3 regions of the Paenibacillus sp. FSL F4-0100 genome follow, and region 3 is predicted to be linked to each of the others. Evidence: predicted binding sites of a transcription regulator. Region 3 holds the regulator's gene; each other region holds the start of a gene.

Region 1 (10,474 bases), 2.2 Mb from region 3:
TGCTCCAATGCTCCATCTGCAGCCCAGTTCGCATAATTCCAGGTAATCCCCATAAAACGAACGCCCATCTCAAACAAGAGCTGGACGTAATACAGATTCCCCTCCAGCCCGTCAACGCCTTCCAGCGACAGAACGCCGTACCGTCCATTCTTCCGTTGTCCGAACTCTTGGACTTGTTCTTGCCAGAGCAGTGGCTTCAGATGACCCGGTTTAACAATGCGGCTGCGATAGGTATCGATTTGTGCCAGCACCCGTTCAAAGGAAGGTCTCCCCCATTTCTCCGATAAAAAAACAGCGAACACCTGAAGGGCCAGATCGCCCTCCTCCATGCGCTGCAGCGTTACATCCAAATGCGGGTCGTCCACAAAGGAGGCTTGGGAATCTTCCCACATTTTGCTCAAAACATCACAGTGAAAATCAACCGTCCGCATCGCGCCATTCATCTCCCTTCTAAACTTATCACAGCAAAAAGCCTGTTTACACCAAGGAGAGTAAACAGGCTAATACCTCAACATTCGAAATTCATCTAGGTTCTACGATCAATTTAATTGCCGTCCGGTCTTCGCCATCAATCACAATATCCGTAAAAGCAGGGATACAAATTAAATCCACCCCGCTCGGTGCTACAAATCCCCGGGCAATCGCTACCGCTTTAATGGCCTGGTTCAGTGCTCCCGCCCCAATCGCTTGCAGTTCCGCCCCGCCTCGCTCCCTCAGAACTCCAGCGAGCGCCCCTGCAACTGAATTAGGATTGGATTTTGCTGAAACTTTTAATACTTCCATGGTAAGTACCTCCCCTGGGAATGTTGAGTGATGGTTTGCTTCCGCTTACTAGATGTTATTCGTGAGAGGGGAAAAAATTCCTGCTTTTTACCATCCGTTCCTAATTTAATTAAACGGATTCCGCCTTTTTTAATCCATCCGCCATTCGTCTTCGTACATGCGGATTTTCTGTATCTTCCGGGCTCTTCCCGTTTCCTCATCCATATCCACGCATACGGCATGGAACTGCCATTTGCCTTCGTCGACCTGGAAACGAGCAGGAAGCTGGGTCTTGAACTTATACATTACCGCATCACGCTGCATGCCGAGGATGCCTTCCTTGGAGCCGACCATGCCGGTATCCGTAATATAAGCTGTTCCTCCAGGCAGTATGGTGTCGTCATTGCTTTGTACGTGGGTGTGCGTTCCAACTACCATCGAGGCGCGGCCTTCCAGATGCCATCCCATGGCAATCTTCTCCGAGGTTGCCTCTGCATGGAAGTCCACCAGAATGCACTTCGTCTTCTGGAGAAGTTCATCCACAATGTCATCGGCTGCACGAAACGGGCAATCGATCGCTGGCAGGAATGTTCGTCCCTGTAAATTCACAATCGCTAGCTGTTTGCCGTTCGCTTTGATGATCGTGTATCCGCGGCCCGGTGTGCCGGGCGGAAAGTTTGCCGGACGAATCATGCGAGGCTCATCATCGATAAACTCAAAAATATCCTTGTTATCCCACGTGTGATTTCCCAAGGTGATGCCATGAATGCCCCAATTAAAAAATTCATTGGCTATAGCCGAGGTAATGCCGCGTCCTGAAGCTGCATTCTCCCCATTGGCAATTATGATGTGCGGATTATATTTGGACTTCAGCTCCGGAAGGGAAGCCTTCAAAGCTTTACGACCTGTACTGCCGACAATGTCTCCGATGAATAATACGTTGATGTCAATCACTCCTTCAGGGATGCTTGTCCTGATTCCCGGCAAGACCGTTCCCGATTCATATATGTCCGAACTGTATTTTCGGAAATTTCAAAGATAAAAAGTGGCCGGATTGCGGCCACTTTTTAAGGTCCAAACTCTATTTTGCGTAATCCACCGCTCGGGTTTCCCGGATAACGGTGACTTTGATATGACCCGGATAATCCAGTTCATTCTCAATCGTTTTGGTAATGTCGCGTGCCAAGCGGAATGCTTCAGCATCGTCGATTTTCTCAGGCTGTACCATGACACGAACTTCACGTCCTGCTTGAATGGCATAGGATTTCTCAACGCCTTCAAAGGATTCGGAAATTTCTTCGAGCTTCTCAAGACGACGGATATACGTCTCAAGCGTCTCTCTGCGTGCTCCCGGTCTGGCAGCAGACAATGCGTCAGCTGCGCCAACCAGCATGGCAATAACCGAAGTTGCTTCACAATCACCGTGATGAGAGGCAATGCTGTTGATAACCACCGGATGTTCCTTATACTTCTTCGCCAGCTCCACGCCGATTTCAACGTGCGATCCTTCCACTTCATGATCCAGCGCTTTACCGATGTCATGCAACAGTCCTGCCCGTTTCGCAAGCACGATGTCTTCGCCCAATTCGCCGGCCATCAGGCCAGTCAAATAGGCCACTTCCATGGAGTGTTTCAACACATTTTGTCCATAGCTTGTACGGAATTTCAGTCGACCCAGAATTTTGATCAAATCTGGATGCAAACCGTGAACGCCAACCTCGAAGGTGGCTTGTTCTCCATACTCGCGAATGCGTTCGTCCACTTCCTTGCGGGATTTCTCCACCATTTCTTCGATACGAGCCGGATGAATCCGTCCGTCTGCCACGAGCTTTTCCAAAGCTGTACGGGCAATTTCACGGCGAATCGGATCAAAACCGGAGAGAATAACAGCTTCCGGAGTATCATCGATAATAAGGTCAATCCCTGTAAGGGTCTCAAGCGCACGAATGTTTCGGCCTTCACGTCCGATAATCCGGCCCTTCATTTCTTCATTCGGCAAGGTGACTACAGATACCGTGGTCTCAGCTACGTGATCAGCCGCACAGCGTTGAATAGCCAGCGTGATGATCTCGCGTGATTTCTTATCTGCCTCTTCCTTCGCCTGCTGCTCGATTTCTTTAATCATCTGAGCGGTTTCATGACGAACTTCCTGCTCAACATTACTGAGAATAATGCTGCGGGCATCCTCCATCGACAGGTTGGAGATGCGCTCCAATTCTGTCGTTTGTTTCTTGTAAATGGCATCGATTTGCTGCTGGGTCTCTTCTATTCGTTTCTCTTTGTTCGCCACTTGTTCTTCTTTACGTTCCAAAGATTCTATTTTTTTATCCAGCGACTCTTCCTTTTGCAACAATCTGCGCTCCTGCCGTTGAATTTCATTCCGGCGCTCACGAGTGTCTTTTTCAGCTTCGGCTCTGATTTTATGAACTTCGTCTTTAGCTTCGAGAACCGTTTCTTTCTTCAATGCTTCTGCTTCCTTCTTCGCACTTTCTACGATCTGCAAAGCGGCATGCTCGGCACTGGAAATTTTAGCTTCTGCAAGGGATTTGCGAATAAAATAACCGAACCCAAAGAATATAGCGGCTACAACGAGAACGATTATGATCCACCAAATTGGATGCATCTGATCACCTCCTCGTTGGTTCCTCCAAGGCATTCCTTGGGAAATGTGCAATTGTCAGGTTACTCATTCATACATAAAATTTTCCGGCAGTGGAAGCTGCCGTCCATACTGCGAACGCCGTATCACGTACGCAAATCCCGCCTTACCCAGCGGAATACATTTCACTATGAATTGGCGATTTAAGAATCTTTCACAAAGTAGTCACTTTTTTGGAAGGAAAAAGGATTCTAATTTATGATAAAAAGATTCATATTTATTTTAGTATTTATAAAAAGATATTGTCAAGGGAAAGCAATGGGTAAACGTCAGTTTCATCCAACGAAACCATTTCTTTCACGAAAAAGTGCCCAATTTGCCCTTTATTCGAAATCTTCCAGTCCATCGTCCCACTCACCCTGTTGCTGATCCTCATCGACCAGACGTTTGAGTACCTGACGCACCTGGTCCCCGCCGAAGCCCCTACGCATTAAATATGCTCCCGTTTTACGTTTGCGATCCAGCATCTCCCCATGGGTTTGCTGCCATTTTTTCCGTCCCACGGCGAGCGCGCTCTCCAATTCGGCATCTGCACTGATCTCGCCCAATGCCTCGGAGATCAGCTCCGTGCCGATTCCCTTCTGTCTCAGTTCCTGCTTGACCCACAGCCGTCCCTTCTTATGGCTGGTCATTCGCTGCTCTGTCCACATCTTGGCGTATAACGCGTCATCAATCAGCTTGTCCTTCTCCAGGCGCTCCAGCGTCGTCTCCACGCTGCTCGGCTCGAAACCTTTTTGCTGCAGTCGCTGGGTGATCTCCTTGGCTGTTCTTGGCTTCCTAGCCAGATGATTCAACGCCTCTACGTAAGCCCGCTGTCGCTCGTCGGCCACGATAATTTCTTCCAACTCTTCCTTACGAAAAACATTTCCCTTGAACATCCTGTATTTCAGCATTACATCTTCATGAACGGTCATGAGGTACGGACCAAACGCGATTCGGTATCGATGTTTGGGCTTTTTCAGCATTTCGACTGAAGTTACAACCAAATCCTCGTGAGCCGGAAAATGCTCAATACCTGATGATTCTGCCTGCTCCGACATTTCTTTATTCTCTTCTTCCATATGTCGCTCCTCTCACTACCGCGCCATCCTGAGTAAAATAACCAAGACTGACTCTCAATTCTGGATAAATGCAAAGAAGACCGTCTGGTGTTACAAACACCGGACAGTCCTCAACACTTAATCGTTAACCAGCAATTTACTATTCTACTTTAAACAACTCTTGCTCTTCTATTTCCTCTTGTTCCTTATCCTTCTCGGAAGGCTCAGGAACAGCCGTAGTCAGATTGCTCGCTTCACGGATTTTGTTCTCGATAACACTAGCAATCTCCGGATTCTCCTTCAAGAATTGCTTCGCATTCTCACGTCCTTGGCCAAGACGGTCACCTGCATAAGAATACCATGCACCACTCTTATCCACGATATCGAGGTCCGTTCCGATATCGATTAGGCTTCCCTCTCTAGAGATGCCTTCACCGTACATAATATCAAGCTCAGCCTGTTTGAAAGGTGGCGCTACCTTGTTCTTAACAACCTTAATCCGTGTGCGGTTACCCACCACATCGTTCCCCATCTTGATGCTCTCAATTCGACGCACATCCAAACGAACCGTCGAGTAGAACTTCAGAGCACGTCCGCCTGGAGTCGTCTCAGGGTTACCAAACATAACACCAACCTTCTCACGAAGCTGGTTGATAAAGATGGCAATCGTTTTCGATTTATTAATAGCACCCGACAATTTACGAAGAGCCTGGGACATCAGACGAGCTTGCAGACCCACGTGGGAGTCCCCCATGTCGCCTTCAATTTCAGCTTTTGGAACAAGCGCAGCAACCGAGTCAATAACGATGACATCCACTGCACCACTGCGTACCAGAGCTTCCGCAATTTCCAACGCCTGCTCACCCGTGTCCGGTTGGGAGAGCAGCAATTCATCAATATTAACGCCCAGTTTGCTTGCATACGATGGATCCAGAGCATGCTCGGCATCGATAAATGCAGCCTGTCCACCAGCCCTCTGAACTTCCGCAATAGCATGGAGGGCTACTGTTGTTTTACCGGAGGATTCCGGTCCATACACTTCAATAATCCGGCCTCTAGGCAAGCCGCCGGTTCCTAAAGCTATATCCAATGCCAACGATCCGCTCGGCACAATCTCAACTTGCATGTGGGTGGATTCACCCAGTTTCATGATGGAACCTTTTCCGAACTGTTTCTCTATCTGACGAAGCGCCATTTCCAGCGCAGCACGACGATCTGACAATTGTTCCACAACCCTTCACTGTTGATAGTCATATCATACCTTGTTTTGACACGTTTGCCAAGCTTTTTTTCGAACATACATTCGTTTTTTTTATTCAACGCCCCTTCCGGTATATGCTCCATCCCCTATGTATAAAGAACAAGAACCGTGGCAACATCATTCGATATGCCACGGTTCTTCCGTATTTCCCATTATACTTGGAACTGTTCGTTAATTCAAGAAGAGGTACCAAGCAAGGTGTAAATTATTTACTTTTTTTGAAAAGCGGATATCTCTATTTTTGCAAAATTAATCTTGTTTGGAGGCAACAAGACGCTGCCAAAGCCGGTAGAGCAGCGCCTTCGTCGCACGGAGCCGGATCGTCTCACGGTTACCCTGGAGGTGCAGCTCATGCACTTCTGTTTCTTTTCCCCGTTGAGACAATCCGATGTAAACAAGACCTATAGGCTTGCGTTCAGCGTACCCTGGACCTGCTACGCCCGTTACCGATAAACCAAAGTCGCTGTCGGTTACCATCCGAACATGATCTGCAAGCGCTTCGGCAACCTCCGCACTGACGGCTCCCGGCGCATCATCCCCCTCGAGCAGCGCATGCGGGATATGCACAAGCTTCTCCTTGATCTGGTTAGTGTAACAGACGATCCCGCCAAGGAACATCGATGCGCTGCCGGGGATGGAGGTCAGCGTCTCCGCTACAAGGCCTCCTGTGCAGCTCTCCGCGGCGCTTAGCGTCCAGCTATGATCCGCCATCATATCTACAATAACCTTCTCAATGGGCACATCCTCGTTAGCATACATAAACTCAGGGCCTCTCTCCTGGATCCGGGCTTCCAGTTCATTCAGCCGGACCATCGCCTCAGCCTCGCTGGAAGCCTTCGTGGAGATTCGGACGGTGACCTCCCCTTCCTTGGCATACAATGCAATCGTCGGATCGGTCTGGGCCGTAATCAGGTCTTCCAGGCGCTTATCAAGCGCGGACTCCCCGATGCCTGCGAATTTGAGCATCTTCGAATAGATGGGAAGCTCTCCCGTAAGCACATGCTGCAGAAGCCAAGGCTTGGCCTCCTGCTCAAACATCGGCATCAGTTCTTTCGGCGGACCCGGCAACACAATATAATGAGTGCCTTCATACGATACCGCGTTCCCGACGGCGAGGCCTGTTTCGTTCGGAAGCGGAGTCCCTCCCTCGATGGCCAGGGCCTGGCGCCGATTGTTCTCGGTCATTACGGATCCCCGTTCTTGGAAGAAACGTTCGATCCGGTCCATAGCCATCCGATCAATATGCAATGAACGATTCAGAAAGGATGCGAGCGCATCCTTCGTCAGGTCATCCTGTGTGGGGCCCAGGCCGCCGGACAGAAGCACGATATCGGCTCTGCTGCTGGACAGCTGCAAGGTCTCCTTGAGCCTCTCCATGTTATCCCCGACAACGGTTTGATAGTACACATCGATTCCCATTGAGGCAAGCTGTCTGGACAAATACTGTGCATTGGTATTCACAATCTGTCCAAGGAGAAGTTCGGTTCCAACTGCAATGATTTCTGCTTTCATGATTCGTCGATCCTCCTGTATCTTCTATCTCTTCACAATACTCGCCACTCGCCGTCACAAATTTATTACCCTGCGGAAGAAAAAAGCAATAGGATAGCTCCTATTGCCGTTATGCCCCGGTACCTTTAAGAAGATGCCTGTTCTGGACAAAATATTCGATTCCCGAATAGATCGTAATTATCGCGGCAGCCCAGATTGCAATGACATCAAACGGAATTCCCAAGAATACAAACGGGAAATTATTGATCAGAAGCGCGACAATTGCCACAATCTGAATCACCGTCTTGATTTTTCCTGATTGACCTGCTGCAACGACGGAACCTTCCAGGAGCGCAATTTGTCTCAAGCCAGTAACCGCGAATTCTCTGCTGATAATGACAACAGCAATCCATGATTCACATTTCCCCATCTCCACAAGCGATATGAGGATAGCTGCCACCAGCAGTTTGTCCGCGAGCGGATCCATAAGTTTACCCAGGTTTGTCACCATATTGTTTTTCCGGGCCAAATACCCGTCAATCCCATCCGTGCTTGCAGCAAGTATGAATATCAAAGCCGCAATCAATTGGTTATAGGGCAGGACAAAATCATTCCATACAATAGGAGCCGGATAAAAATCAAAATCCACCAGCAGAAAAATCATCATGACAGGGATCAAGCAAATGCGGGCCAACGTGATACGATTGGGTAAATTCATGGGGCAACCTCCCTTGCAACGGGTTGTCTTGAAATTTTCGCAGACCCCGCGACTGTTATCCATCTGTACTTCAATAGGGTCGCTCTTCCCAAGAGCCTAAAGGGTTTGAAGCGTGAAGCGCTGTCTGTCATATTCATCCCCCAGTGATCTATGTATACGTTAATCCTTATATATCGTTTTTTAGTATAATATTTCCGCTCACGCCCTGTCAAAAGAAACAACCTGTCCATCCAATCCTACGTGAGCCTGTGACGGCGTTTATTTGAAATTGGTGAACTGCAGGTCCAGAGAAAGATCCGCTTTGCGAAGCAGCTGCATGATCTGTTGAAGATCGTCCTTGTTTTTTCCGGTTACCCGAATTTGGTCACCTTGAATCTGACTCTTGACCTTCAGCTTGGAATCACGGATCAATATATTGATCTTTTTCGAATTTTCCTGATCGATCCCTTGCTTTAAGGTCAAACGCTGGCGAACGGTACCCATGGAAGCCGGCTCGATCTTGCTGTACTCCACATTTTTCAGCGACAAGCCCCGTTTCACCATCTTGGTTTGCAAAATATCAATAACGGCGTTGAGTTTATACTCGTCATCGGATGCAATGACCAGTGCGTCCTTGTCCAGCTTCAAGCTGCTCTTGCTGCCCTTGAAGTCAAAACGGTTCTCAATCTCCCGCTCCGCCTGATTAACCGCATTACTAAGTTCCTGCATATCCATTTTGGATACGATATCAAATGAATTTTCTGAAGCCATGGTGAATCCTTCCTTTCATTAACGATAATGCTTCTATTATAGGTAAAACATAGAGACAAGTCTAATCCCATTAAGGATCAGCGGGTGGATCCGGAACGAAAAAGACTCCGCTTATCGCCAACACCCGGCGAAAACGAAGTCTGCTCCTTCAACTGCTAGCTTTCTCATCCTGCACCGGACGGCGGAACATGCTCAATATACCAAGCAAAATATGTGCCAGTCCAAAGCCTAATATGCCATATCCCCAGTCGCTTGGAATCAAATAATAGCCCAAGAGGCTGACGATGACGCCTAATCCGAATATAATCCAGTTGACCGTCACGAAAGCAACACCTCTTCCATGAAGCGAAATAACAGCATGCAGCTGCATGCTGTTATTTTGGCCTGGAGGTGAGACAATTATTCTACATCCGTAGTGCCTGTAGAGTCAGTAGTACTGGTATCCGTAGTCCCTGTGGAACCATCTGCCGGCTCCAGCAAGATACGCGACGTTGATTTCCCATCTGTTACGGGCTGGCCGCCAACCGTAATGGTGGTTGCAGCGGAATTCCCCGATTTCACGTAGAGTCCCTGGCTATCCAGGTCAAAGCTGAGCGCAGCACCATTCTCAAGCATTTGGAAAGCCAGCTTCTCCCCGGAGGTATTGTAACCACGATACACTTCTACCCAGCTCTTTCCTTCACTTGTTGCCACAATTTCAACCTTCACAGACGAGCCTGATACCTTAAATACGGTGTTCTTGCCTTCCGTCCGGTCCTGCGTCACCGTAGTTGCTCCAGGCGTTGTATTCCCTGGTTCATCGATGTCCGTGCCATCTGTTCCATCCGTTGCGTCTGTTCCTTCACCGTCTGTGCCTTCGTTACCTGTACCGTCCGTGGCGTTATCGCCGCCCTGCGCTCCGTCACCTGGGGTGGCGGGATCCGTATTGCCAGAATCTTCCGGCTTTTGCGCTTGATCCGTCTGCGTCTGGTCATTATTGCTTACCTGAGGTTCATCCTTAGGCTCATTCGAATTGATTGCCACCAAATAAATGACGACAACGATCAGAATCGGGAATGTCCACATCAGCAGAGTAGGCAGCCATTTCATGTTCCGTTCGGCTGAAGGTCTGGTGGCACGCTTTTGAATAACCGGCTCCATGGTCGCTTCCGGTTCGGATTTAGGCACATCCTGTTTATGACCTTCAAGCAGTTCGTCCGGGTCAATCCCCACCGCTTCCGCATAGGTTTTGATGAATGCCCGCACGTAAAAACTGCCGGGAAGTACTTTGTAATCCCCTGCCTCGATGGCTTCCAAGTATCGCTTGCGTATTTTTGTCATTTCCTGCACATCATCAAGGCTCATCCCTTTTTGTAGACGCGCCTCCCTCAATTGCTGTCCCAGTTCGGACATGCCATCACCTCCTACTTTAGAATTTCGTGGTCAAAGTCAAAAAAATATTATAAATCGTCACTATAAGAGCCCGTGAACGTATCATAAACGATTTCCTCTTCCGGATTGTTTCGCAATTCGATTATAATGTCGAAATCATCATAGGAATATTCGGATTCGCGAACAAAAATATCCGGATGCTCGATCACCTTCGTGCTCCCCATCCCCATAATATCCTGCAGGAGCTGATAGTGGCGCTCATTCGATCGGATCGTGCTGACAATCCCGTCAATGATGAAAACGTTGTTCGAGTTCATCTCGTCCTCAGAGAGTTGACTGCGAATGGTTTGGCGGAGCAGCGTAGAGGAGACAAACGTCCAGCGCTTCATCGCGCAGACGCTGCCAGCGATAATGGACTCGGT
Region 2 (10,474 bases), 710 kb from region 3:
CTGCCCACGATATTTTTCAGCTTGCGCGAAATATATCCGTATCGCTTGGAGCTAAGCAGGATTTCACCCTGCAGCATGGGAGCAAGCCGATCGACGGTCGCTTCCGCCTCGCGCAAGCATTCCTCCGCGGTCAGGTCTCCCCAGCTTCGATGCTGGGATTGAAACTTCATGGCCATGCTGCTCAAGGCAGCATGAAATAACTGTCCGATGTCAGGAGCCTGAAGACGGTACAGCTGCCGTTCTCTCAGCTTCAATCCATGGGAGGCAAAATGGGAAAACGGGCACGCAACAAAGCGCTCCATCCGAGATACGCTTGTTCGCAGCTTCGTTCCATACAACTGCCTGCTCGTTTCCTGCTTAAGTGGCCGGGCTTCATTCCGGTAAGACAAGGACGAGAGCATCGAAGAAAGACGCGACCTTAAATCCGGCCGTTCCGCGTACCAATTGTACACATGCCACCAAATGTTCGGAATCTCCTCTCCATTCCTCCAGTCCCGTAGCCGACCCGTCAAGTAAGCCAACGTCTTATTAGGACGTGACGCATAATGCTCCTGCTCGCAGGCCGATTGCCCGGCATGCGGTCTTGGAAACAAAGGCACCTCTTCCATCTGAAACATCAGCTTCAAATGGCGGATGACCTCGGATGGCAGTAACGTCTTACCTTCATCATCGGCCGCAGGATAGCTGACCCAAAGCTGCTTGCTGGCCGAAGTCAGAGCATTATAAATCAGGAACCGTTCATCCAGCAGTCTTCGGGATATGCTTGGAGCAAGCTCCAATCCGCGGTCTTCGAGCTGAACACGCTCCGGTTCTGTCAGGATCCCATCGTCCTGAAACTGGGCTGGGAGAACACCATCGTTAATGCCGAGCAGAAAAGCATATTTCACCCCGCCCGTCCGTGTCCGATCCATGCTGCCGATCAGCACTTGATCCAGAGACGGAGGCACCAGAGCCATTTTCATCTCCGTAAGTCCCGTACCCAGCACACCCGTGAACAATTCGGTGCTGAGCTTCTCCGCACCCATCATCTCCACAATCTGGTCGAGCAGGTCAAGCACAGCCCCCCATACCTGGCGATGCTCCCTGGCTTCCTCAGGACGCCCGGCATCCAGAGCAGCGCGGCTTAACAGCTCCAGCTTTTCGGGAACAGCGGTTTCCTCCAGAAGCCGATAGACTGCGGTGCTCTGATCCATTGCACTCGTTGCCTTTTTCATCCGCTTCTCAAACGCATGCAGCGGCTCCACAATCACCTTTCTGGCATACTCAATCACCTGCATGCCATCCGGATTGCGCACCTCGCTCTCGCCATCCTCTAATGAGAGGCTTGGAATTCCCTTCCACGGGCGGCCATCCGTCCAGCGCGAACCCTGAATTCCGGAAGCCAGCACGTGGTTCTCCAGACGATCCATGTCCTCACGGGTAAGCGAACCGTCCAGCGGCAGCAGCAGATCCGTCTTCACGCAGCGGAATACGTCCTCGTAACGCCAGCGGCGTCCAATGACATCAAGAGCAGATCGAATAAATTCGACCAGCGGATGGTGCAGCTCGCTCCGCTTCTGATCCAGAAAATAAGGAACACCGTATTCCTTGAACATAGGACCTATCAGGTGCTCATATTCTCCCATATTCCGGACAAACACGGCCATTTCCCGGTATCGTGTTCTTTCTTCCCGGGCGAGACGAACCATCTCACGTAAAGCTCCTTCGATTTCAGCCCGGCGGTGACTGGCAGAATGCAGAAGAAGACCTGTCCTGCTGCCGTCCGGATTGCTCACTGTATTTCCATCTCGCGCAGCTTCCGTCCAACGTTTCTTCCGATCATAACCGCGCTCGAGGTGGGCAAGCAAAGGGGATTCTTGAAACCGTGGAAGAACATCGGGTTGCAGAATACGATGCTCCATATCCAACCCCATCTCATCGGCAATGCCTTTAAGCTCTATGTACGTCACTGCGGTAGGATGAAAGAGATCCAGCTCATGCGGAACATTGCCGTTCGTATAAGGCTTGTCCAGTGTCAACGCAATCGTTACATGGTTGGCATGGGCCATAATTTCTCGGAGCACCCGGTACTCCTGCGGCGTAAAACCATGGAAACCATCGATCCAAATGTCGGCGCGCTTGATATAGTCCGATTGGGTCACGCCCGCTGCTAATGAGGCCAGCGTATCTTCCTCATCCATGTAGAACCGTGAAATCTCAAGCTCAAAATCACGAAAGACCGTTACGATGTCCTCCAGCTTGCGCCGAAGCATCGGTGAATTCCCGGAGCCAGATATCATCTGTCCCAGCTGCTCCTCTACGCAGGATGCGTCAATGCAATAGCGCTTCATTTCCGTATACAACTCGCTCAGCTTACCGACAAAACCATGCTGCTCTCCCGAAGCACCGAACAATTGGAGCTCTTCTTTGCGCCTCCGCAAAATTTTGTACAGCAGCATGCGCTTGCCTTCTTCACTGATCGCCACCTTTGCGGCCCCGCCGCTTTCCTGCATGACGCGGTAAGCCAGTCGACGGAAACTAAGCACTTGCGCGCGCATTATCCCGCGAATGCCTCCCGCATTAACGAGTGCATGCTCTGCTTCATAGGACCCTTGTTCGGGAACGATCAGTATCATCGGATTCCCCTTGGGATCTTGCTCCAATCGCTCGATCATCTCTTGGCGGATCGACGTGCTCTTGCCGCTGCCCGACCTGCCGATAACAAATTGAATGCTCATGCTATGCCCCCTTTACATCGTCTTTCGAAAGGGACTCCTTCACCCTTCTTAACAAGCTGCGCTTCCGGTGAAATCATGCCCTTGAATCTATGAGTCAAATGTATCAAAATTCATATGAAATCCACGTTTTGGTTCGTTGTCTATCAAAAAAGATGTTGATTACTAGTATAGCATAAGTATCGTTTGATGGAACATACGTTTGGATTTCATTCCCATTCCAAAATATTGCGGACATACAAAAAAGGATCCTGCCATCGTGGTTTACCCACCATGGCAAAATCCTTCGCATCAACCGCTATAGCTGTGGCAGTTTACAGCTTTGATTTGCTGCGCACTTCAAACACGGCAAATTTCAAATAATGCCCCTCATCGACCCCGAGAATTTGCGGGTGATCCTTGCCAGCCGCACGCCATTCCACGAGTCTTAGAATTTTGCCGGCATCTTTTGCAGCATCCTGAATCGTCTCCAGGAACAAATCCGGCCGCATATGGTACGAGCAGCTTGCCGTAACCAAATAACCGCCTTCATTCACCAGTTTCATTCCATGAAGGTTGATGTCCTTATATCCCCGGCAAGCTCCCTTGACAGCAGACCTGGTTTTGGCAAACGCCGGCGGGTCCAGAATGACCACATCCCAGGAACGTCCACCTCCCGCGGTCAGCGGTTTGGAGGTATCCACTTTCTGATCCCCTTGCGCACGCTGCTCACGTTCTTCCAAGCCTTTTACCTGGTTGCGCAAATATTGGAAGGCATCGTCCACTACAAACTCCACGCGATCCTGGAATCCGTTCAATTCCACATTCTCTTTGGCGCTTTCGATAGCATGCTCCGATATGTCAAGACAGGTTACTTTCTTGGCCCCATAAAGGCATGCGTGCAGCGTGAAACTGCCCGTATGCGAAAAGCATTCCAGCACCGTAGCACCGTCCCAATAGGGAAACGTGACTTCTTTTCCGCTTTTGTTCACCGGCAAGGACTTCATCTCACCGTCCCGTTCCACAGTCTGAAGCGTGATCCCGCTGCGGTCTCCCCAACCCTTCATTAACGGTTTTATGGATGCCCGGTTCTCGCGCTGATCAAAGAAATATCCCGTCTTCTGACCTTCTTCAATATCCACTTTGATCTTCAAGCCGTTCTCCGTCACCGTCACGTGGCGAGGACACTCCCCGTAGAGAATACCCGTGCGCTGTTCCAGACCTTCCAATTCCCGGATGGATACATCGCTTCGTTCATAGATTCCTTTTGGCTGGACCACCTCGACAAGCGCGTTCACGATATCCTCACGGCAGCGATCCATGCCCAGCGTCAGCAGCTGGATGACCAGTACGTCATCAAAACGGTCCACAATCAGCCCTGGCAGAAAATCCGCCTCGCCATAAACCAGCCGGTAGGCGTTCTCATCTCCGATAAACCGTTCCCGATGTTTCAGGCATTCCTGAAACCTGGCGGCGAAAAAGGCCTTGTCCATCGTCTCAATCGGCTCATACGAAACGGTGCGTACGGTGATTTGAGATTGCGGGTTGTAATAACCGGAGGCGAGAAAACGGCCTTGATGGGTTAATACCGATACGATATCACCCGGCTTGGGTTCACCCTCGACAGAGGCAATCTCGCTTTTATAAACCCAGGGATGCCCCTGCTCCAGTCTCTTTTTTCGACTGCGCTCCAAAATTACCGATGGCACTGTATTTCACTCCTTAAGTTATCCCCTGGCCATTTCAATAGGCATGCATGTCCGCCAAGGGTCATATACGTAATTAAGATAAAAGTCTATCTATTCGATGCTGAGTGACTTCCTGATTCACTTCGTGTTAGATATAGAAAACCTACCTTTGAATCGCGGTCGCTCATCCTTGATTGGCCTCGATTGGTTTTCTTATCAAAAGAGAGCTTTTTGAACAACCTCTAAAAGGAGAACATCATGCTATCCTCACTCTGGTTTCCCATCTGTTATGGTCTTGTCCTGTTCCTGTTCGGCATGAAGGTCATGGAGGTTGCGCTCCAACGCTGGGCCGGTCCGCTGTTGCATAAGTGGCTCCATAAAGCGACATCCACGCCCCTGAAAGGCATGATCGCCAGTACAGCGGTCACGGCCCTGCTGCAAAGCAGTACCGCCGTTACTGTGCTGGCAATAGGTTTCGCCAATGCCGGATTGTTGAGCCTCGCCGGTACTTTGGGCATTATTCTCGGCACGAACATCGGCACAACGGTAACCACCGAGCTCATCAGCCTGCAGATTGGACAAGCCGCCATGCCTCTGCTTGTCCTCTCGCTCATGCTATGGGTCGGGGCCGTAATCGTCAGCGAGCGCGTGCCTCCGAGCTACGACAAGGTAAAAAACAATTTGATCCGCAGTCAGTTTTTATGCCTCGCTGTCGCCGGATTCTCACTGGTGCTGCTTGCTATACAATTCATGCAGTCTATTGGTCCGACTCTGCAAAGCCTCGGTTTATTCCAGTGGTTCCTGGACCACGCTTCGCGGAGCGTCCTCTGGGGTATAGCAGCCGGAACGATATTGACTGCTCTGATGCACAGCAGCGCAGCTGTCATCGCTATGGCTATGGGGCTTGCAGCCAGCGGTGCGCTGCCTCCGGAGATCGGCGTTGCCATCGTTCTGGGCTCCAATGTCGGCACCTGCGCAACAGCACTTATAGCAGCGATTGGCAGTACCCGAGCAGGGCGATTTGTGGCCTGGTCCCATATGGGGCTGAATATCGGCGGTGTTCTGCTCTTTACTCCGTTCATATCAGGCTTAACCACCGTATCCGGATGGTTAGCGGCGGATCCTGCTGGACAAATCGCCCATGCGCAAACCTTATTTAATATCGTATGCTCGCTTATTGCGCTTCCACTATGCTATCTGCCCTTCTGGAACAAGCAGGCACAGACCTAAAGTTTCATATCTTCATCCGCAGGAATGCTAACCTCAAGCAGCATTAGCGCTTTACGCAGGATGATATCATTGTTGTTATATCCGTTGCTGCGCTGCTTCCTCCATGCGGCCAAAGGCTCAAACCAGTCCACGCCGTTGATTTCCTCGATCTGGGGTTTTAAGCTACCTTTTTCTGCTTTAACCAGATAGTAATGGACTTCCTTGTCCACCTGGCCGAATTCGGGATGATGGTATTTATATGCAATAATGTCCACTGGAGAGGTGATGGATCCGACTATACCTGTCTCCTCGCAAATTTCTCGAAGTGCAGTCTGCTCGACGGTTTCACCGGCTTCCATCTTGCCCTTGGGAAGCGAGGTTTTTCCATAACGGTCCAAAATAAGCTGGATCTGAAGCGCCCCTTCATGATGACGGTATACCACGCCGCCTGCGGAAATCTGTGTATATGTCATGTCCTATTCCTCCTTCATGTACAACAAGGATTCCACTTCCGGTAGCCAGGAAATGAAATCCTTGTCTGGTATGGCCGCTATTGGAATTACTGGGCAGCTGCCTTTAGTCCATGATCTATGACGCTGAGGAGTTCGCCCTCGCATTCATTTACACCAGCTTTGGTTACTTTTACGCGGCACAGTTTGCCTTCGAGATCAGGCGATCCGTTGAAAACAAGCTGCAGATAATTATCGCTATAACCCTGCATCTTTCCGCCATTAGGAGCACCCTTGTACTCACGCTCCGGTATCACTTCCAGAATCTGACCTACAAAACGTTCAGCATAAGAAAGCTGCAGCTGCTCCGACAAGTCAATCAAATCATGCACACGTGCATTCTTCACTTCCTCGTCCACCTGATCCTCCATCCGTGCTGCCGGCGTACCGGTACGCTTCGAATACGGGAATACATGCATCTCGGAGAACTGAATTGCCTTCATCAGGTCATAGCCGTTACGGAACATCTCATCGGTTTCGCCAGGGAAGCCAACGATAACGTCCGTCGTAATGCCCACATCGGGCATGGCTTGACGAATCAAGCCCATCTTGTTATAGAACTCTTCGGTTGTATATTTACGGCGCATCCGTTTCAGTACCGTATCATCCCCCGCTTGCAGCGGTATATGAAGATGGCGGCACATTTTACTGGAGCGATTCAACACATCCAGCATCTTCTCATCGATCTGGCTTGCTTCGATGGAGCTGATGCGGATCCGTTCCAAACCGTCTACCCGGTCAAGATCCCACAGCAAATCGGACAATCTGTAATCTTCAAGATCATCTCCGTATCCGCCTGTGTGAATACCGGTCAGCACGATCTCCTTATAACCCGCTCCAACCAGCTGATGCGCCTGCTTGATGATGCTCTTCGGATCACGGCTGCGTGACAAACCGCGGGACCAAGGGATAATGCAGAACGTACAGAAGTTGTTGCATCCGTCCTGGATTTTTAGAAATGCGCGAGTACGTTCCGCAAAATCCGGAACATCCATTTCCTCAAATACCCGGGTCTTCATAATATTGCGAACTGCATTAATCGGCTGACGCGTCTTTTCAATATCATGGATGAAATCCATGATTTTATCGCGATCCTGGTTCCCGATCACAAGATCCACACCCGGGATATCCAGAATTTCTGCAGGCGAGGTTTGAGCGTAACAGCCCGTTACAGCCACGATGGCCTCGGGATTGCGGCGAACCGCACGTCTGATCATCTGACGGCTCTTCTTGTCCCCTGTATTGGTAACGTGACAGGTGTTAATCAAATAAACATCTGCGGTTTGTTCGAAGTCCACCTGGTCGTAGCCTTCATTTTTGAAGTATTGCCAGATGGCCTCGGTATCGTAAAAATTGACTTTGCAACCCAACGTATAAAACGCTACGGATGGCATGTTCAAACGCCCCCCATTTCTCCAGATTCATATAGTGTGCAGGCAAGCGCCGTCATGCCGGCAGTCTCGCAGCGAAGGATCCTCTTTCCAAGCCCAACGGATACGGCTCCTGCATCTTCGGCCGCTTGGCATTCCTCTTCCGTAAAACCGCCCTCGGGTCCTACGACCAGCAGCAAGCTGGCCTTCTCGGCCGAATTCGGCAGCGCCTGCTCTACAAAAGGCTTCAGCACGTCCCTCAGCTGGGAGCCATGCTCTTTTTCATAACAAAAATATACGGCATCGTAGCCGGAAAATGCTGCAAGCAGATTTTTCCACGACAGAGGCTGTTCAACAGACGGTATCCGGTTACGATGCGCCTGTTCAGCCGCCTCCTTCGCAATCTTGCGCCAGCGTTCCAGCCGTTTTCCTTCCTTCTTGGCATCGTACTGAACAATCGTTCTGTCCGATAGGAAGGGCACAAAGGACACCGCGCCAATCTCGGTGCACTTTTGGATGACGGTCTCCATCTTATCGCCTTTCGGCAAACTCTGAGCGATGCTCACTTGCAGACGCGGTTCCTGCGTCATCTCCATGGGTTCAATCACAACGGCGATGACACTGGCCGCTTCGATGCTCTCAATCTCCACCATGGCTTCGCGGGATTCCCCATCGCTTACAATCAATTTATCACCAAGTCTGCCTCGCATGACCTTGGTAATATGACGGGCGTCATCGCCCGTAATCTCAACACGGTCTCCCTCGAATTGTGCGGGAGTTACAAAATATCGCTGCATCTTTATCCTCACCTAACTCCAAAATCGCCAAACCCCATCATACAACTTTTCGTGCAAACTGACCAGAGAAATCCGCGCCATTATCCCCCGAACATCTTAATGAACAGATTCAAAAAGTCGATGGATAATGCATGCGCTGCATCATATAATGGCTTAATCGTATATCTCTGAAAGGTTGGCAGCAATATGATCAACAGAAAAATAAGTATCGACCACTGCTCGAACTTCTGAATCCTCGCACTGACGCGCGGAGGAAGCACATTCTCAAGAATCCGGTAGCCGTCAAGCGGTGGTAACGGAATCAGATTAAAGAGGAACAGAAAGAAATTGAGAAGTATGAAGGTATTGAAAAACAAATGTATCGCTTGATCTGTTTTGGTGACGCCAATCGGCTCGATCACACCGAACTGATAGAGTCCCGCATAGATCAGCGTTCCAAGTATACCTAACATAAGATTGCTCAGCGGACCAACCGCCGCCACAATGATACTCATTCGGCGGGGGTTGCTAAAGTTCTCGCGATTGATCGGTACCGGCCGTGCCCAGCCGAAACCCGCTATCAGCAAGAGAATAATCCCCAGAAAATCAAAATGCACCGCCGGATTCAGCGTGACCCTTCCCAGCAGCTTGGCCGTTGGGTCTCCGAATTTATTCGCAAAATAGGCATGCGAAAACTCATGCACGGTAAAGGCAATGATTAAAGCAATCAAATAAAATGGAAGTTGTTCCAGCGGATAGAATAACAGTCGATCCAAAAAATCCATAATCAGTTCTTCCTCGCCACGAAGGCAACCCAATCATCCTCGCGGCAGATGTCGGCAATTTCGAAACCGGAGGCAATCAGCGCCTTCTCCACGATCTCTTCTTTGTTCTTGTAAATGCCCGAGGCGATATAAGCGCCTCCCGGCTTGAGAGCCTGGTATACATCGTCGACAAACAACAGGATGACCTCAGCCAAAATGTTAGCCACTACAACTTGTACCGGCAGCGTCACGCCCAGATCCGATTGATCGGACGAATGGGTGAGTACCGAGAGCAGATCGCTTTCCTTCACCGTAATCCGATCTTCCAAGCCGTTAAGACGGGTATTCTCTATTGCACTGGATACAGCAACCGGATCCAGATCGAGAGCCAGTATCCGTGAAGCTCCCAGATGCGCTGCGCCGATGGAAAGAATACCTGAGCCTGTCCCAACATCTATGACTTCCTCTCCGCCCTTGATCACCATCTCCAGTGTGCGCAAGCATAACGAAGTTGTCGGATGCGTTCCTGTGCCGAATGCCATGCCCGGGTCCAGCTCAATAATCGATTCTTGATCGGATTCCGGCGTATACTCTTCCCATGTCGGCTTGATCGTTAACCGCTCGGACACGCGGATCGGTTTGAAATACTGCTTCCAGGCCGTTGCCCATTCATTCTCATCAACCGTCTTCATCTCATACCTGACTTCGCCTGTATCAATCCCAAATTCCTTCAGTTCATTCACGCGTGGCGCTATCTCATCACGGATCGCTTCTAAGGTGACCGTCTCATCAAAATAACCTTTAATAACGGCTTGACCTTCAGGAATATCATTAAAAGGAACGATCTCATCAAACCACTGTCCAAGGGATGTGTCCCGCTTCTTGTTCGTCGTACCGGATTCTTCAATCGAAACGCCTCCGGCTCCCGCTTCATGCAGGAAATTCGTAATCATCTCCACGGCTTCCTCCGTGGTATGTATCGTTAATTCATGCCATAACATGTGCTACTGTTCCTCCTCATTCATACATAAATATTATTGTACTATATAGAGGACCCCGGATACAAAGTTTGTACTAAAATACCATGATGACTTTTCTTACAAGTCGATCGAATACGAAAAACGTTATCAACGTACTCTCTCCAGATGACTGACCACATATGGCAGAAATTTTTGTTGCGAAATAAGAACGATAAGCCTCCAAAGTTTATACTTTCTTATGTCTTCAAAAAAAGCCCTGCTTACCACCTCCGTAACAAGAAAGGTAAGAGGACTCCTTCATCACTTGATAATCATAATGATCAATCTACATTTTTACTGGTTTCATCGAGAATTTTCTTCAATTGGCGTTCATCCGCTGCCTCGCTTCTGCGCAGCGCCTCCACATCATCGTGGTCGGCTTCCATAGCCGAAAACTCGACATCCTCCGCCTTAGCGGATTGAAGCGCAATCATCTTTTCGGTTTT
Region 3 (10,474 bases):
CACAGTCTATTCCAGGAAATACAGAAAGAGCTGGATCAACTGGTAGGTCTCGAACAAATCAAAGACCTGGTATTTGAAATCTATGCATTGCTTCAAGTGGCCCAGATGCGTTTGGAAGCAGGCTTATTAAGTGGCGGTCATGTGTACCATATGATTTTTAAAGGAAACCCCGGAACTGGGAAAACCACAGTCGCCCGTATCGTGGCAAAGCTGTTCCAGAAGATGGGCGTGCTTAATAAGGGTCATCTAGTCGAAGTGGAACGGGCCGATCTCGTAGGTGAATATATCGGTCACACGGCACAAAAGACCAGAGAATTGGTCAAAAAAGCGCTTGGAGGAATTCTGTTCATCGATGAGGCTTACAGTTTGGCGCGCGGCGGTGAGAAGGATTTTGGCAAGGAAGCGATCGATACGCTGGTAAAGGCGATGGAGGATCATAAAAACCAGTTCATTCTTATTCTGGCAGGCTATAGCGATGAGATTGATTTTTTTATGGATTCGAATCCCGGCCTGTATTCCCGTTTTCCGATCCAGATGGACTTCCCGGATTACAATTTGGATCAATTGATCCAGATTTCGGAGCTGATGGCAAAGGAGAGGGATTATATCTTGATGCCGCAGTCGCTGAGCAAGCTCAAGGAACACCTGCAGATGGAGAAGGATCATGGACTGCACGCCTTCAGTAATGCGCGTTATGTACGGAATGTCATCGAGAAATCGATAAGGAATCAATCGGTTCGGCTGCTAAATCAGTACGTAACCGGAAACCCCGGCAAGCTTGAGCTTATGACCCTGCGGCCGGAGGACTTTAAGTTAAACGGAAAAATACAATGATTTTAAGCTTGTCTTCGAACATAATGAAGGGGTAACGCTGCTTTCTTTGGATCATAATGTTTATTGCAGGCAGCAGCGGTTAGTTAAATTAGGAGACGTAATGATAGAAGGAGTTGGCTATATGACAAATATAACGCATGATACCCGGACAGAGATCGAAGATAAAGCCGTTTTGGTCAGTTTGGTGACGGATGCAGTTAAACGTACAGGAATTAATCCGGAACACTCGCTGCAGGAGCTGGTTCAGCTAGCTGAAACCGCTGGAGTGGAGGTGCTGGATGTCATTACGCAGAATCGCGAAGTTCCGGATTCCAAGTGGTTTATCGGCAAAGGGAAGGTCGAAGAGCTGCGCATGGCGATTGATGGGTTGGGCGCAACAACGGCCATATTTGATCAGGAATTATCCGGCGCACAAGTACGAAATCTGGAAGAATCACTCGATGTGAAAATTATCGATCGTACTCAATTGATACTGGATATTTTCGCTCAACGTGCGAAGACCCGTGAGGGGATTATCCAGGTGGAGTTAGCACAGCTTACTTATTTGCTCCCGCGGTTGTCGGGACATGGTAAGAATCTGTCCAGGCTCGGGGCGGGGATCGGGACACGTGGACCAGGGGAAAGTAAACTCGAAACCGACCGCCGGCATATTCGTGACAGAATCAGCGACCTGAAGCGGCAGCTGGATGAAGTCACAAGGCATCGTACGCTCCATCGGGAGCGGCGGAAGAAGAGCGGTGCCGTACAGGTTGCTCTAGTCGGTTATACCAATGCCGGCAAGTCAACATTGTTAAACCGGTTAACGGCCGCAGATGTTTATATCCAAGATCAATTATTTGCTACGCTGGACCCCACTTCGCGCGTGTTGGAGCTGCCTAGCGGCAAGGAAGTGGTGCTAACGGATACCGTTGGATTTATACAGAACCTTCCTCATGATCTGGTAGCCGCGTTCCGTGCGACGCTGGAAGAAGCCAACGAAGCCGATCTGATTCTTCATGTCGTAGATGCTTCTTCCCTGATGCGGGACGAACAGATGGCTGTCGTTCAATCCATACTTCAGGATCTGGGGGCGGCGGATAAACCGCAGATCGTTCTGTTTAACAAGAAGGACGCATGTGAACCGGATCAGCTGGAGATGCTGCCTACAGGGGATGGTCAATTAAAGATTAGTGCGTATCAAGATCAGGATTTGGAAATGGTTCGTGAAGCGATTCAGGACCAGCTGTCCGGAGGGAACGTGACGTTCCGGATTCCGGCAGACCGCGGCGATCTGAACTCGGTTGTATACCGTGTCGGAGACGTGCTGGAGCAGTCTTTTGATGAGAATGATATCCTCTACGAGGTGCGAATCAATAAAGCGGATTATGAGAAAATGGGTTACTTGCTCCATGATTACGTCCAGAACGGATCTTAGGTACCAATAGGAATCGTAGTGTAAGCCCCTGTATGGGGCTTATATTGCGTGTTCAGGGTGCTCAAGCATTGCGAGTTCTATGAAATAAAAATATGTGTTAAGATGTGAGACATCATGTGTAAAAGAGGAGAGAGCAGTTGGTCATGGCAAGATTTTCGCAAGATATACTTGAATTGAGCAGTGAGATTGAGTCCAAAATCGGACAGCGTTTACGGGGGATCGATAATATCGTTGATTTTAATCAGTGGAAGGTGATTGATGCTTTCCAGAAGTTTCAGGTGAGTGATTTTCATTTTGCGGCTTCCACCGGGTATGCATACAATGATCGCGGCCGTGAAGTGCTGGATGAAGTCTACGCAGATGTATTTGGAGCCGAATCTGCCCTGGTCAGGCCGCATTTTGCTTCCGGTACCCATACGATCTCAACCGCACTGTTTGGTGTGTTAAGACCGGGAGATGAGCTGTTGTATATTTCGGGGCGTCCGTATGATACCCTCCATAAAGTAATTGGCGAACCCGGGGACGGCAGCGGGTCCCTTCGAGATTTTGGAATCGATTATCAGGAGGTTGCGCTAACAGAACAAGGGGAAATCGATTGGGGGCGGGTAGAGAAGGCAATCACGTCTTCAACCAAGGTTATCGGTATCCAGCGTTCCCGTGGATATGATTGGCGTTCTTCGTTCACGGTATCCCAGATTGGTGACATGGTAAACCGGATTCGGTCCATTCGCCCGGATTTGATTATTTTCGTTGATAACTGTTACGGTGAGTTTACGGAGCGATTGGAACCGACGGAGGTTGGCGTTGATCTGATGGCGGGGTCGCTTATCAAAAACCCTGGCGGCGGCATTGCCGAAACCGGCGGTTACATATGCGGTAAAGCAGCCTATGTGGATAAGGCAGCCTATCGGCTGACTGCTCCCGGCATCGGACGTGAAGTAGGGGCTATGCTGGGAACGACCAGAGGCATTTATCAGGGATTATTCCTGGCACCATCCACGGTTGGACAAGCGGTCAAGGGCAGCATTTATGCCGCCGCGATGTTTGAGGCAGTGGGGTTCACAACCAAGCCGGGCTGGCAGGATGAGCGGACCGATTTGATTCAGGCCGTATCGTTTACCGGAGCGGATCATCTGATCGCTTTTGTACAGGGGATTCAGCGGGCGGCGGCAGTCGACAGCCATGTAGTGCCTGAGCCTTGGGATATGCCTGGATATGAACATCCCGTAATCATGGCGGCAGGTACGTTTATCCAGGGAGGAAGCCTCGAATTATCCGCGGATGCGCCGATCCGATCACCTTATATCGGGTATATGCAAGGCGGCTTGACCTACTCTCATGTTAAATATGGTGTGCTTATGGCCCTCCAAAGCATGAAAGATCGTAATTTGTTGTGAGTTATCCTTACATGCGGTTGACGTGGTTGATCAGGAAATGTACAATAGGATCAGAATAGACCACTTGGAAGGTTGATGAGATATGGGTGATGAGATTCGGAGGAATATGGCATTATTTCCGATAGGCATTGTTATGAAGCTTACGGATTTATCCGCCAGACAAATTCGCTATTATGAGCAGCATAACTTAATTGTCCCAGCCCGTACGTCGGGCAACCAACGCCTGTTTTCCTTCAATGATGTGGAGCGACTGCTAGAGATTAAGGCTTTGATTGAAAAAGGTGTTAATATCGCCGGCATTAAGCAGGTAATGAATCCTGTCACGAAAGAGTCTGAAGAGGCTACTGTCATTACTCCTGATACCGAGAACAGACGCCGTGAGATGTCGGAGTCCCAGTTGCGACGTTTGCTGAAGCAGGAATTGATTACCGCTAGAAGACCGGGTCAGGTTTCATTGATTCAAGGGGAATTATCCCGGTTTTTTAATAAATAAGGATTGCCATGCTGTAATTCTTCATTAATTCTAGTTTTTTATTTAAAAAGGAGAGGATAAAGTGAGTTATACCAGAGAGGACATTCTACGTATTGCCAAAGAAGAAAATGTTCGATTTATCCGCTTGCAATTTACAGATTTGCTTGGAACGATTAAAAATGTTGAGATTCCTGTAAGCCAGCTGCCTAAAGCGCTTGATAATAAAATGATGTTCGACGGTTCGTCCATCGAAGGTTATGTACGTATTGAAGAATCCGATATGTATCTGTACCCGGATCTGGATACCTTCATGATCTTTCCATGGGTATCCGAGGATCGCGTCGCACGTCTGATCTGCGATGTCTACATGCCTGACGGCACTCAGTTCGCAGGAGATCCGCGCGGCATTCTGAAGAGAGCGCTGAAAGAAGCTGAAGAGATGGGCTTCACTTCTATGAATGTCGGTCCGGAGCCAGAATTCTTCCTGTTCAAAACCGATGAAAAAGGCAACCCAACCCTGGAGCTTAATGACCAAGGCGGATACTTTGACCTTGCGCCTACGGATCTCGGCGAGAACTGCCGCCGCGATATCGTACTGACACTGGAAGAGATGGGCTTTGAAATCGAAGCTTCTCACCATGAAGTTGCTCCTGGCCAGCACGAAATCGACTTCAAGTATGCCGATGCGATCAAAGCAGCTGACCAGATTCAAACATTTAAATTGGTAGTTAAGACGATTGCTCGTCAGCATGGACTGATTGCAACATTTATGCCAAAACCGCTATTCGGCGTGAACGGCTCTGGTATGCACTGTAACCAATCGCTCTTCAAAGGAAGCGAGAACGCGTTTGTCGACGAGAGTGATGAGCTTGGCTTGAGCGTAACGGCTCGTAACTATATGGCGGGTATTCTTAAGCATGCACGCGCGTTTGCTGCGATCACGAACCCAACGGTGAACTCGTACAAGCGTCTCGTGCCTGGTTACGAAGCACCTTGCTACGTAGCATGGTCTGCAAGTAACCGCAGCCCAATGATTCGAATTCCTGCATCCCGTGGCCTTAGCACGCGTATTGAAGTGCGTAACCCGGATCCGGCGGCTAACCCGTATCTGGCTCTGGCTGTCATGCTGAAAGCAGGTTTGGATGGCGTGAAGCGCGAGCTGTCGCTCCCGGCTCCAATCGACCGTAACATCTATGTGATGACGGAAGAAGAGCGTATTGAGGAAGGCATCCCTAGCTTGCCGGCAAACCTGAAAGAAGCCATTAACGAGTTGATTCGCAGCGAAGTCATTTCCGACGCGCTCGGGGATCATGCGCTGGCTCACTTCTACGAGCTGAAAGAAATCGAATGGGACATGTACCGGACGCAAGTTCATCAGTGGGAACGCGATCAGTACATTACGATGTATTAATAGAGGAATCCCTTGCGCCGTAAGGCGTGAGGGGTTTTTGTTTTTCCAATGAATATGATCAAACAGGCATATGGAATATTAGTCAGGTTTCATATAAACCGAATCATTTATGATTTGAATTTTGGGTGGACGAATTTGGAAATCCGGAATTATATTTCGGTAACTGCTGAATTTCCGCTTGAGTATTTAAATGGTTTTAAATTAGATGGTTTATTTATGTCTTTCGAAAAACATTTATACCATCTGAGCTGGGAACAGATGGATCGAAAGGGAATATATCAGTTGCGTTTTTACGGGTCTGAACAGGATTTTCAGTTAACGGCCGACAAAGAATCCATTCGAAGATTTGGTTCTCGATTTAAACAGGCCTGGGAAGAGGCTCCGTTGGTTTAATAGCAATGGCAATAGATTTTGGTTTATGATTTTGGAGAACCGTTCAGGAATGCAGCCAATACAGAATCGCCCTCCATAAAAGGGAAGATTCTTTTTTTATTTTTCGAAAAAAGGGAACCTTTACTCACTTCCATGACTCTAATTAGACGAGGTGAATCGGTTGGAGCTGGAATACTTGAAGCAGATGACGGTGATGGACACACAGACACTGGATAAAATCATGAACTTATACGGAAATGATATCTGGAATTACGCTTATTTTCTGACCAAACAGCAAGCACTGGCTGACGATATTGCTCAAGAGGTGTTTATTAAAGCTTATTTTGGCATACATACCTTTCGCGGTCGGGCGACGCTAAAAACGTGGCTGCTTACAATTACAAGACATACCGCGTATCGATATAAACAGACTTTTTTCTTTCGGAAAGTGACCCTCAAGGACAAGCTGCTCATAGATGCCTCAAGCCGCTCGGCGGAAGCAGAGTATTTGGATGGGCAGTATACCAATGAAATATGGGCCATGATTATGACCTTACCCAGGAAGTTCAGGGAGGTGTTGATCCTGGATCTTTACTATGAGATGTCAATAAATCAGATTGCGGAGTTCCTTAACCTAGCGACGGGTACCGTAAAATCAAGACTGTATCGGGCAAGGAAAAAAGTACAGAACCTGTTGAAGGAGAATGGCGATGAATGAGGATAAACCAGACTGGTATTCCCGGGCTAAAAAAGCTCCCTTTTCAGATGAAAAGTTCACATCTGAAATGAAAAAAAACGTGCATAGGTCCGTGATTTTCACCGACAGCAAGCCTAAACGTCGAAAGCACTTGCAAGTTGGATTTGCTGGAGGGTTAATGCTTCTGATTATTTTAATTGCCTTTCAATTACCTTTTGGCAGAGAGGAACAACAGAGAGCAGGGACTTTACCTCCTGGTACGGAAGAGACAATCCGGGCACAAGGCGTAACGGATGAAGGAAGGTTAAGGGTTATTGCAGTTGGACAGGAAAAAATAACGACATTGGGAGCACCGAGCTGCTTCGGTATCGAAACGGATATGTCGTTTACCGGAAACTACAGCGTACAGTATAGTACTAACCAAGTTACAAATGAAGTAACTACGCTGGGGGATCTTACTTTTATTCAACCAACATTTGCTCCGGTTGATATGATTCGCCTGCCGTTTCAAGCTGCCGATGTATTTATACTCGCACCGCAATATAGGGACTGTCATGGTATACAAATCTATGCGTTCGCAGTGGAGCATGAAACGGGTAAAGCCGTCCAGCTCCGATTTCAGGATGAATCCTTGGTTTCCTACTTTTCATATTATAGACCAGGTACTACTCCCATGGTAAAAGACAATAAGCTTGTTCTAGAGTCCACGGAGGGGCCGGGTGGGGAAGGTTCGCCGGATTATAAACCCAAACGGATGTATCGACTAGATCTTAAACAAGGCATTATGGAGCAGGCAAACTAGCTATGATCCAGCTTCGTGATCTATATAGAAAAAGCAAAGAGGTTACCATCCAATTAAGGGAGGTAACCTATTCTTCATAGATAGATATATGAAATTAGTGGACATCCCGGAAGAGTCCGATTACTTTACCGAGAATCGTAACATGGTTCAGGCGCAGTGGCTCGTAGGTAGGATTCTCCGGTTGCAATCGTACATGATCCTTCTCCTTATAGAAGGTCTTCACAGTTGCTTCGTCTTCCTCTGTCATCGCTACGACAATGTCGCCATTGTCTGCAGTTTGCTGCTGGCGAACAATGACATAGTCGCCGCTGTGAATGCCGGCTTCGATCATACTGTCACCAATAACCGACAACATGAACACCTTATCGTCGCCTACATAATGCTGTGGGAGTGGGAAGTAATCCTCAATGTTCTCCATGGCTGTAATAGGAACACCTGCAGTGACTTTTCCGACAACAGGCACTCTGGCAATGGTGTGAGTAAACAGGCTTGCGCTTTCGGACTCTTCTTGGCCAAGCAGTTCGATTGCTCTTGGTTTCGTAGGGTCACGGCGAATGAGGCCTTTCTTCTCCAAGCGGTCAAGATGTCCATGGACCGTTGAACTGGAAGCTAGTCCGACAGCCTCGCCGATTTCCCGGACAGAAGGCGGGTAACCCTTGCTACGAACTTCGTTGCGGATAAACTCTAAGATCGCCAGCTGGCGGCTGGATATTTTCGACATGCCGTATCAACCCCATTTAGTAACGTTTGGGAAAATTATAACATAGAACTTCCGTTCGTACAAACATAAGTTCTAAATAAAAATAGAACAAATGTTCTTTTTGGTATTGAATCAAACAAGTGTTCGTGTTAATATAAATCCATAAGAGAACACTTGTTTGGGAGATGATGATTCCATGTTGAAATACAGTACATACCGTAGCATTTATGAGAACGTTCCAGTGCAAACGAAGTCCTCGGAGACTTGGATCGATCAATTGAAGTCGAGAATGGCATCCATTCCTTTTATAAAGCTTTTATTCGTTCTGTTAATCGTAGCATCCTGTTGGACAGGGGCATATTCCGTTTTTGCCGGGGGGATGGATAAACCCACGGGGGAGAAGCAGGTTATTGTTCAATATGGCGATAGTTTGTGGCGGATTGCTTCCCTTCATAAACCGACAGATATGGATACGCGAGTATACCTGGATAGCATCCGAAGAATGAATGGATTGAAGGGTCCGGATATACAGGCAGGAGAGGTGTTGTCTCTACCAGTCTGGTAATGGGATAACACTACGAGAAACTCTTTCCTTATATATGTCCCTATTTCTCGCTTCATATTTGTAGGTTTGCCTGACGAAGTGATTTCACGCAGTATCGCGTGTTTAGAATAGATATCTATTGATTTCTTAACATAGAGGACCCATTTATAGGCATCATATGTTCATATTTGTTCTTAATCAGAGTTTGCAAGGGTGCAAGTTGCCTTGACAAGCTCTTTTTCACATGTTTAAGTTATACATGATATTGGAATTGGAGGAGAAGTCATGGACATCGATACTTTGGTTGAACGCATCAATGTGCTAGCAAGAAAACAGAAAAGTGAGGGATTGACCGCGGAAGAGCTCAAGGAACGGGCAGAGCTTCGGGAAATATACCTTAACAATATTCGTGGTAACTTTAGACAGCAGCTGGAATCGATCGAATGGGTAGATGAAAATGAACAAAAAGGCGGCCCGCGATTAAAGCATTAGTCGATAAACTTGCGCGTGGATCTACAACCAGTGATTCATGACCAGATAGTAGGATAGAATTATAATACTTGGGGTGCCGATTATTCGCGGGAATCGAATACGGTTACCCCAAGTTTATATGGATTGGTAATATATTGAAATTTAATCCAGGGGGAACCATATGTCACGATCATGGGAAAGAAAAGTCAACAAAAATATGTCACAGCTCAACAAGCAGCGTAAGAAGCAGGGGCTGACCTCGTACCAAGGCTCTGCCGTTACTGATAAGCATGATGTATTTAAGGGACGTAAATATGTACTTCCGTTAGTGCTTGTTGCATTGGCTGGTGTGTATGCACTTCTTGGAACGGCGACGTCCGAGGCTGCAGGTGGAAGCAACGATGTACTGAACTGGGTAGGTGTCAGCTTGTACATTCTGTTAGCGCTTATGATTTTCTTACGCAAGCCTTATTTGAAGATTGAGCGTGCTTCCGTATCCACCATGAAGTTCAATCGGGAACGTCGACTGGCTGTATCGGATATCGAGAAGATCAAATTGGCTTCGGGTTCCGTCGTGATCCAGGGCAAGGGGAAAGCAGGCAACTGGGTATTCTCGCGTATGATGAATCTTTATGATACGAAAGCGATGGGCGAAAGATTAGAAGAGTTCGCAAAAACTCATCAAATTCCAGTTGAGCATAATTAACAAATAGAATAGATCACAGTGTATATGAGGAGTGGGAGAGACATGCCGATAGCTGCGGTTTTGTTTGATTTGGACGACACGTTATTGTGGGATGAACGTAGTGTGGAAGAAGCGTTTGAAGTGACATGCCAGGCCGGAGCGAACGAGACCGGCATTGATGCGAAAGCACTTTTGGCAGCAGTACGGGAAGAAGCTAGAGCATTATATGAATCATATGATACTTTTGCTTTTACCAAAATGATTGGTATTAACCCTTTCGAAGGCTTGTGGGCTAATTTCACGGCTGGATCGCAGCCTGAATTCAGAAAGCTGCAGGAGCTGGCACCCGTATACCGCAAGGAATCATGGCGACGCGGACTTCAGCGCCTGGGCGTTGATCATGAAACATTGGCCGAAACGTTGGCTGCACAATTCGCTGCTGAACGCAGAACAAGACCCTATGTATATGAAGAAACGTTTGAAGTACTGAAGGAATTGCAGGGAAATGTAAAGCTGCTGCTTCTCACGAACGGAAGTCCGGATCTGCAGCAGGAGAAGCTGGACGGTGTTCCAGAGCTGGTTCCTTATTTTGATCATATCATCATCTCCGGTGATTTTGGCAAAGGGAAGCCGGATGTTTCCATCTTCCAGCATGCTCTGGATTTGTTGGGTGTT

The links. Region 3 encodes LexA, which represses DNA repair genes until DNA is damaged. Its sites were predicted from a motif close to CGAACATATGTTCG; they were not measured.
Positions count from the first base shown of each region.
Region 1: the regulator LexA is predicted to act here: its motif matches at 5,754-5,767, upstream of recA (recombinase RecA).
Region 2: the regulator LexA is predicted to act here: its motif matches at 2,906-2,919, upstream of addB (helicase-exonuclease AddAB subunit AddB).

Region 1 is NZ_CP150303.1:5,063,255-5,073,728, forward strand. Features, by position in the region: gene MHH48_RS22735 (membrane dipeptidase) at 1-431, opposite strand, end outside; gene MHH48_RS22740 (stage V sporulation protein S) at 523-783, opposite strand; gene MHH48_RS22745 (TIGR00282 family metallophosphoesterase) at 913-1,707, opposite strand; gene rny (ribonuclease Y) at 1,844-3,385, opposite strand; gene MHH48_RS22755 (RecX family transcriptional regulator) at 3,745-4,482, opposite strand; gene recA (recombinase RecA) at 4,622-5,683, opposite strand; gene MHH48_RS22765 (competence/damage-inducible protein A) at 5,972-7,234, opposite strand; gene pgsA (CDP-diacylglycerol--glycerol-3-phosphate 3-phosphatidyltransferase) at 7,344-7,931, opposite strand; gene MHH48_RS22775 (YajQ family cyclic di-GMP-binding protein) at 8,190-8,681, opposite strand; gene MHH48_RS22780 (DUF4175 domain-containing protein) at 8,830-9,003, opposite strand; gene MHH48_RS22785 (helix-turn-helix domain-containing protein) at 9,081-10,073, opposite strand; gene MHH48_RS22790 (DUF3388 domain-containing protein) at 10,121-10,474, opposite strand, start outside.
Region 2 is NZ_CP150303.1:2,165,004-2,175,477, reverse strand. Features, by position in the region: gene addB (helicase-exonuclease AddAB subunit AddB) at 1-2,717, opposite strand, end outside; gene MHH48_RS09495 (class I SAM-dependent rRNA methyltransferase) at 3,029-4,402, opposite strand; gene MHH48_RS09490 (Na/Pi symporter) at 4,640-5,611, shown strand; gene MHH48_RS09485 (NUDIX domain-containing protein) at 5,608-6,063, opposite strand; gene mtaB (tRNA (N(6)-L-threonylcarbamoyladenosine(37)-C(2))-methylthiotransferase MtaB) at 6,150-7,493, opposite strand; gene MHH48_RS09475 (16S rRNA (uracil(1498)-N(3))-methyltransferase) at 7,496-8,266, opposite strand; gene MHH48_RS09470 (site-2 protease family protein) at 8,347-9,030, opposite strand; gene prmA (50S ribosomal protein L11 methyltransferase) at 9,033-10,010, opposite strand; gene MHH48_RS09460 (YfhD family protein) at 10,310-10,474, opposite strand, start outside.
Region 3 is NZ_CP150303.1:2,877,659-2,888,132, forward strand. Features, by position in the region: gene MHH48_RS12865 (AAA family ATPase) at 1-834, shown strand, start outside; gene hflX (GTPase HflX) at 956-2,248, shown strand; gene MHH48_RS12875 (methionine gamma-lyase family protein) at 2,392-3,645, shown strand; gene MHH48_RS12880 (MerR family transcriptional regulator) at 3,728-4,138, shown strand; gene glnA (type I glutamate--ammonia ligase) at 4,200-5,528, shown strand; gene MHH48_RS12890 (hypothetical protein) at 5,577-5,921, shown strand; gene MHH48_RS12895 (sigma-70 family RNA polymerase sigma factor) at 6,082-6,618, shown strand; gene MHH48_RS12900 (hypothetical protein) at 6,611-7,399, shown strand; gene lexA (transcriptional repressor LexA) at 7,494-8,120, opposite strand; gene MHH48_RS12910 (LysM peptidoglycan-binding domain-containing protein) at 8,296-8,664, shown strand; gene MHH48_RS12915 (DUF896 domain-containing protein) at 8,929-9,135, shown strand; gene MHH48_RS12920 (hypothetical protein) at 9,296-9,820, shown strand; gene MHH48_RS12925 (HAD family hydrolase) at 9,863-10,474, shown strand, end outside.